2 regions of the Iodobacter arcticus genome follow, and region 1 is predicted to be linked to the other one. Evidence: riboswitches for the same ligand, from Rfam matches in the RefSeq annotation. Region 1 holds a riboswitch; the other holds the start of a gene.

Region 1 (3,410 bases):
CGTCATTGCTTTCCAGAATCACACCCGCCAATGGCGCGTAGATATCGCTAGCAGCTTTAACCGACTCAACCACACCACAAGCGTCATCTTTGGCATAACGTGTGCCAGCTGCTGGCAATTCTAAAAACACGATATCGCCCAGCGCTTCTTGCGCGTGGTTGGTAATACCGATGGTGATGCTGCCATCTTCTTCAAGACGAAGCCATTCGTGCGTGTCAGTGAATTTCAAATTTGCAGGGATAGACATAAAAGTGCTCCGGTATGGGGTGTGTTGTTGTGTGCTGTGTAAGGTCAAAAAGTTCTGTAGACACAGAGAAAAAATGAGAACACAGAGTACACAGAGAAAACCGATTAAGTAAAAGCTTAAACGGTGTGTTTTCTCTCCGTTCTCGTTTTGTTTTTCTCTGTGTTCTCTGTGCCTACAGATCTTAGGTTTTTATGAAAGCTGTGATTTACCGTTGCGTACAAAAGGCATTTTTACCACGCGGGCGGCTAGTTTTTTGTCTCGGATCGCTACGTGTACGGTGTCGCCGATCGCAACGCCTAGCGGTAAACGTGCCATCGCAATGGATTGTTGCAGGCTAGGGGAGAACGTGCCGCTGGTGATTTCACCAGTCCCGTGTTCGGTGTGCACCACTTGATGGCCGCGCAGTACACCGCCTTTATCTAGCAGCAATAAGCCTAGGAATTGTTGGGTCTGGCCTTGAGCCAGCAGGGCTTCTTTACCGACGAAATCGCGCTCGGAAACCAGATCAATCGTCCAGGCCAGTGCCGCATTCAGCGGGTTCACTGTTTCGTCCATATCTTGGCCGTATAAATTCATACCGGCTTCTAGGCGTAGCGTGTCGCGTGCGCCAAGGCCACATGGGCGAACGCCAGCGGAGATCAGTTGATTCCAGAAATTTTCAATTTGCGTAGCAGGCAGTACCACTTCAAAGCCGTCTTCGCCGGTGTAGCCCGTGCGGGCGATCATGATGTCGCCAATTTGCACAGCATTAAAAGGCTTGAGGTCTGAGCTGGCGGCTTGGGTTTCTGGCAAAACTTGCCAAACTTTAGCGCGGGCATTGGGGCCTTGTACGGCCAAAATAGCTAAATCATTGCGGGAGGTAATGGTGAGGCCGGTATTCCATTCGGTATTAAGCTGCTGCATCCATGCGATATCTTTGTCAGCCGTGCCCGCGTTAACCACAAGGCGGAAGTAATCTTCGGCAAAGAAATAAACGATTAAATCGTCGATGACGGTAGCTTGTGGGTTGAGCAAGCAAGAATAGAGCGCTTTGCCGGAAACTTTAAGCTTGGCCACATTATTGGCGATGGCGCGGGTCAGGAAGGCGCGAACTTGTTCACCCTTGATATCCACCACACGCATATGGCTCACATCAAACATGCCGGCATCGGTGCGAACGGCGTGATGTTCTTCGATTTGCGAGCCGTAGTTTACGGGCATGTCCCAGCCGCCAAAATCGACCATACGGGCGTTGGCAATACGATGGGCAGCATTGAGTGGGGTAGTGTGGAGTTGGGCGGACATGGCGCTCTCGGGCATAGCGCTGCAAGCCGATTAGGCTTCTTATATGCAGCGGCCCCTCTGTCCTTGGTACCTGAGAGATTCCAAAACGGTTCATGACGATCCGTTTTGTTAGCCCCTTCGGTGGGCGTTGTGCACGCCACTCTCCAGAGTGTTGATGCCAAAGAGTCCTTTTGCCTGAGCGTTCGCGGGCGTTGCGCCTTCGGCGGCACCAAGGGTTTTCCCTAGGTACTCTCTCCTCTTTAGTGGTCGAAATTTAACCACTTAGGCGCCGCTTGTCAATTTTTACATGTACAAACTGATGTGCACATTACTTATGATTTTGGGGTATTTAAACGCCATAAAGCCCCGCTCAAATATGAGCGAGGCTTTCTTTGGGCTAAAGGGGGGGGGGGCCAGGCGCGCTATTCAGCAAATTAACTGTGGTCTGTCCCCAATGCTGTTCCCCAATGCTGTTCAATGGATAATTGCTTTTTTTCTTAATGATAAAGTATGACGAGCAGAGTTGCACATTTGGAAGATTCGATTCGATTCGATGAGGTAGTCTGAATTCCGTAGACACGCTTGTTTGGTAAACTTTGAACCAACAGGAGTGAGAAATGAGCAAAAGAATAACGCAAAGCCATACGCTGGAATTTCGGGCGGAAGCGATCAAGCTGGTGTTTGAGCAAGGGTTTTCAGTGGCCGAGGCCGCAGCACGTTTGAGTATGAAGCAGAGCACGCTGGCGTATTGAGTCACACAAGCCCGCAAAGTAGTCAAAACCCCTTCTACACCGACCGTGATACCCAGTGCCGCTGACCTGATGGCCGAGGTTTGGCAATTACGCAAAGAGCTGGCCGAAGCCCGAATAGAGCGCGATATCTTAAAAAAAAGCGACAGCGTACTTTGCCAGGGAGTCACTGCCCGGTACGTGTTCGTGAAGCAATGGCAATCTCAATATCCAGTCAAGTTGTTGTGCCAGACTTTGGCGGTATCTCGCGGTGGTTTTTACGCCTGGCAGAAGCGACCACCTTGCCGCCGTTCGCTAGAGAATGAGCGTTTACGGGTAGAGATTCGGGCCGCACACAATAAGACTCGACGGACTTATAGCACCAAGCGTTTGCAGGATGAACTAGCAGAAGAAGGCATTAAGGCGGGTCGTGACCGGATCGCCCGGCTGCGGCGTGAAGAAGGCATTCGTTGCATCCAAAAGCGTAAATTCAAAGCTACGACGAACTCAAACCATGCTCTGCCGGTTGCAGATAACTTGCTAAATCAGGAATTTAAACCCACTGAGCCGAATCAAGTCTGGGTGAGTGACATCACCTATATCCCGACGGGTGAAGGCTGGCTGTATTTGGCAGGTATCAAGGATGTCTTTACCTGCGAGATTGTCGGCTATGCCATGGGATCACGTATGACTCAGGAATTAGTCGGCCAAGCGCTGTAGAAAGCCGTGAAATGGAAGCGGCCGCAAGCCGGCTTAATCCTGCACTCAGATCGGGGTAGCCAGTATTGTTCGCATAGCTATCGGAAGCTGATTGAGCAGTTTGGTTTGCAGGCATCGATGTCGCGGCGTGGGAACTGCTACGGCAATGCGCCGATGGAAAGCTTTTGGAATAGTTTGAAAAATGAGTTGGTGCACCATCACAGTTACGGCAGCCGGTTTGAGGCAGAAGTATCGATTCGAGAATACATCGAAATTTTTTACAATCACCAGCGGCGCCACACACGCTTGGGTAATCTATCTCCGGTCGCGTTTGCACAAAAGATCAGCAGGCAAGCGGTTGGAATTTGAGTGAGGCGTGTCTACGGTTGTCAGGACAGGTCAGTCCCCTATTGTTGTCGCTATTGTTTCACCTATTGTCTAGACATCTTTGAACTCATTTTTCAGTAGCTCTG
Region 2 (3,410 bases), on a different contig from region 1:
TAGGGCGGGTGAAACCCGCCATTTTGTAAAGGAATATAAGTCAGCGTGCATTGGCGGCTTGCACCCGCCTTAAGCGTTAATAGCTAACATCGCTATCTTCCCCTGTACCACCGGCTTTGCCGTCTGCGCCCATGGTCAGCAAATCGTAGTCGCGGCCGTTTTCCCCCGGTTTGTTGTAAACGTAAGGCCTATCCCAAGGATCTGCCGGCACGTCTTTCATCAAATAAGGGCCTTGCCACTTTGGCTCGTCACTTGGCTTTTTGGTCAGCACATTGATGCCTTGCTCGGTACTTGGGTAGTGGCCGGTATCAAGGCGGTAATGATCGAGCGCATCGGCAATCGATTTCATCTGGCTTGCCGCAGTCTTAGTCTTGGCTTTGCCTACCTCACCAAACAGCTTGGGGCCAACGTAACCGGCAAGCAGGGCAATAATCAGCAAAACAACGAGTAATTCCAGCAGGGTGAAACCTTTGGACAGGCGATGATTTTTCATTTTTTTTGTCTCTTCCCGTGAAGGCTAGCAGGAGCCGCCTTTCATCTTCTATCCCCGCATCGTAATACGGCGCTTCTTGCGGGATCAAGCCTTTTTCACGGCTTTTGCCTAGATGGAAAAATACCGGGCTTGAGGTACGCATTACGACTGGCTGAGTAGAGTAGATTGTGTGGCTGTGAATTGACTAATTTGCTAGTTAGTAAGGTGGTATGAGTACTGGCTATGGGAGGCTAATTTTTGTTACCGTAGCTGGGTGATAGAGTGTGATGTTTTTAAGAAATAGCTATAGTTTGCAGGGCGGGCGCTCTTCATTTTTTGCTTTTTGTTTAAATACGCAGCTAAAGGATATTTAAGATGAAAAAATTACTTATTACGATGATATTAGGTTTGCTGGCAGCAACGGCAATGGCCGGGCCTAAGGAAGAGAAAAATAAAACGCTGGTGCTTAAGTTTTACGATATTGCATTTAATAAGCTGGACACCGAGGGTGTTTTACCGTTTATTGCTAAAGATTATATTCAGCATAATCCGGAAGTAGCGAATGGTGTGCAGCCTTTGCAGGATTTTATTCGTTATATAAAAGCTAATTCACCGAATTCCCGTGCTGTGATTAAGCGGGTGATTGCAGAGGGTGATTTGGTGATGTTGCATGTTCACTCCCAAGATAAAGCCGGTGAGCGTGGCGTGGCGATTGTGGATATTTTTCGCGTTAAAAATGGCAAGATCATCGAGCATTGGGATGTGATTCAGGCCGTGCCAGAGAAAGATGCCAATGGCAATGGTATGTTTTAAGTGATTTAAGCAGCCGTATTGCTGCTTATTTATTAAAAAGCCCCATGCTTATTGTCAGCGTGGGGCTTTTTATTGAGCTTAGTACTAATCATGAATTGACAGCCAGTGCAAGCTTCAATAGATTGGCTGCTGCCACGCGGCCATGCTTGGTTTGATCGCCAAGACTTGCCGCAGCCATTGCAGGAGAGACTGTTAGCACAGCGCCGAAGGGGAATCGCCCCAGAAACTCTCAGGCAAAAGAACTGTGATGGCGTTGGCAATCTGGAGAGAAGGTAGGTTTAGCCTGCCTCGCCGAAGGAAGCATGGCCGATGTGCTGCATCGTGCCGCAATCTCTCAGGCAAAAGGACAGAGGGGCATCGTTCGGCTTACGCTGAGCGGGCACTGTTATCCTCTACGCCCTGTTCAAACGTAGCCGCTTTGCACTTCTAACCATGGATTACATCCGCTAAGTCGTGAAGCTTGCTCACCAGCATGTGAAAAACAACAACGCTTAGTCGCTTCATTTTGCGATTAAGCTGAACGATATACCGTAAAAACAATCTATTAAAAAACAGATCTAACAATAGCCTGCAAGCGACTCGAGCATGCACTCAGCGCAGCAGCAGGCATTACCCGAGATACATAAAATGGCAATTAGCGTATTTGATTTATTTAAGATCGGCCTGGGCCCATCCAGCTCGCACACCGTTGGCCCGATGCGGGCTGCGCGTACCTTTGCTCGTCGTTTAGAGAAAGACGGCATCCTTGAGAAAGTCGCCAAAGTAAAAAGCGAGTTATTTGGCTCCCTAGGTGCCACGGGCAAAGGCCATGGCTCGGATATCGCGGTTTTACTCGGCTTGCAGGGCGAATCACCTCGCCTTGTGGACACCGAAAAGGTGGATGAGATGGTCGCCGCCATTCGTGAAGGCCGAAAGTTAAATCTGCTTGGCAAGCATGAAATTCAATTTATTGAGGCCGAACACCTCATTTTGCATAAGCGCAAAACACTGCCATTTCACCCGAATGGCATGACTTTCGAAGCTTTTGATGTGACAGGCGAGAGTCTCTCTAAGCGCGCTTATTACTCGGTAGGTGGTGGTTTTGTGGTGGATGAAGCCGCCGTGGATGCGGGCTTTAATCCGCCCGGCGTGACGACGCTAAAGCACCCGTTTAAGAGCGGTGCCGAGCTACTCGCTCTGTGCGAGCGTCACGGTAAAACCATTAGCCAGATCATGTTAGAAAACGAGCTGGCCTGGCGCACCGAAGATGAAATTCGCGCTGGTCTGCTGGAGATCTGGGCGGTGATGCAAGCCTGTGTAAAACGGGGCTGCGAGCATGAGGGCATTTTACCTGGCGGCTTAAAAGTAAAACGCCGCGCTGCCGATATGTATCAAAAACTGCTGGCATCCCCTGAAGCCGCGCTGCGCGACCCGCTTACCGTGCTCGATTGGGTAAATTTATACGCACTGGCCGTCAACGAAGAAAACGCAGGGGGTGGTCGGGTGGTGACTGCGCCTACCAATGGCGCAGCAGGGATTATCCCTGCCGTAATGCATTATTACGCTCGCTTTACACCGAACCCGAGTGATGATGGCATTGTGCGATTTTTCCTGACTGCGGGCGCGATAGGTATTTTGTTTAAGCTGAATGCTTCTATCTCTGGCGCAGAAGTGGGTTGTCAGGGTGAAGTGGGCTCTGCTTGCTCGATGGCCGCAGGTGCGCTGGCAGAAGTTTTGGGCGGTACGCCTGAGCAAGTCGAAAACGCCGCAGAAATTGGCATGGAGCATAATCTGGGCCTGACGTGTGATCCGGTTGGCGGCCTTGTGCAAGTGCCATGTATTGAGCGCAATGCCATGGCATCAATTAAAGCGATTAACGCCGCCCGTATGGCGCTGCGCGGCGATGGCCAACATTTTGTATCGCTTGATCGCGTGATCAAAACCATGCGCGATACCGGCCGCGATATGAACACCAAATACAAAGAAACCGCCCGCGGTGGCTTGGCAATTAATATGATTGAATTGCCGGTAAATATCGTGGAGTGCTGATTTTTTAGAGTATCTAGAAAACGGCGGGGAAACCCGCCGTTTTTTTAGCCACCACGATGTGCCGGGCATTGCTCACCCACAAGCGGTATGGGGCTGG

What was found. Region 1 has a riboswitch for glycine ahead of gcvT (glycine cleavage system aminomethyltransferase GcvT). Riboswitches for the same ligand answer to the same signal wherever they lie in the genome.
Region 2: another riboswitch for glycine. It lies ahead of ACFQNF_RS20685 (L-serine ammonia-lyase); the one in region 1 lies ahead of gcvT (glycine cleavage system aminomethyltransferase GcvT).

The regions. Positions count from the first base shown of each region.
Region 1 is NZ_JBHTBQ010000009.1:93,014-96,423, forward strand. It holds gene gcvH (glycine cleavage system protein GcvH) at 1-247, opposite strand, end outside; gene gcvT (glycine cleavage system aminomethyltransferase GcvT) at 437-1,531, opposite strand; glycine riboswitch at 1,585-1,682, opposite strand; glycine riboswitch at 1,684-1,779, opposite strand; partial or broken gene ACFQNF_RS05870 (IS3 family transposase) at 2,128-3,306, shown strand; gene ACFQNF_RS05875 (LysR family transcriptional regulator) at 3,376-3,410, opposite strand, start outside.
Region 2 is NZ_JBHTBQ010000047.1:36,901-40,310, forward strand. It holds gene gspG (type II secretion system major pseudopilin GspG) at 77-493, opposite strand; gene ACFQNF_RS20680 (nuclear transport factor 2 family protein) at 848-1,285, shown strand; glycine riboswitch at 1,456-1,540, shown strand; gene ACFQNF_RS20685 (L-serine ammonia-lyase) at 1,913-3,313, shown strand; gene ACFQNF_RS20690 (hypothetical protein) at 3,372-3,410, shown strand, end outside.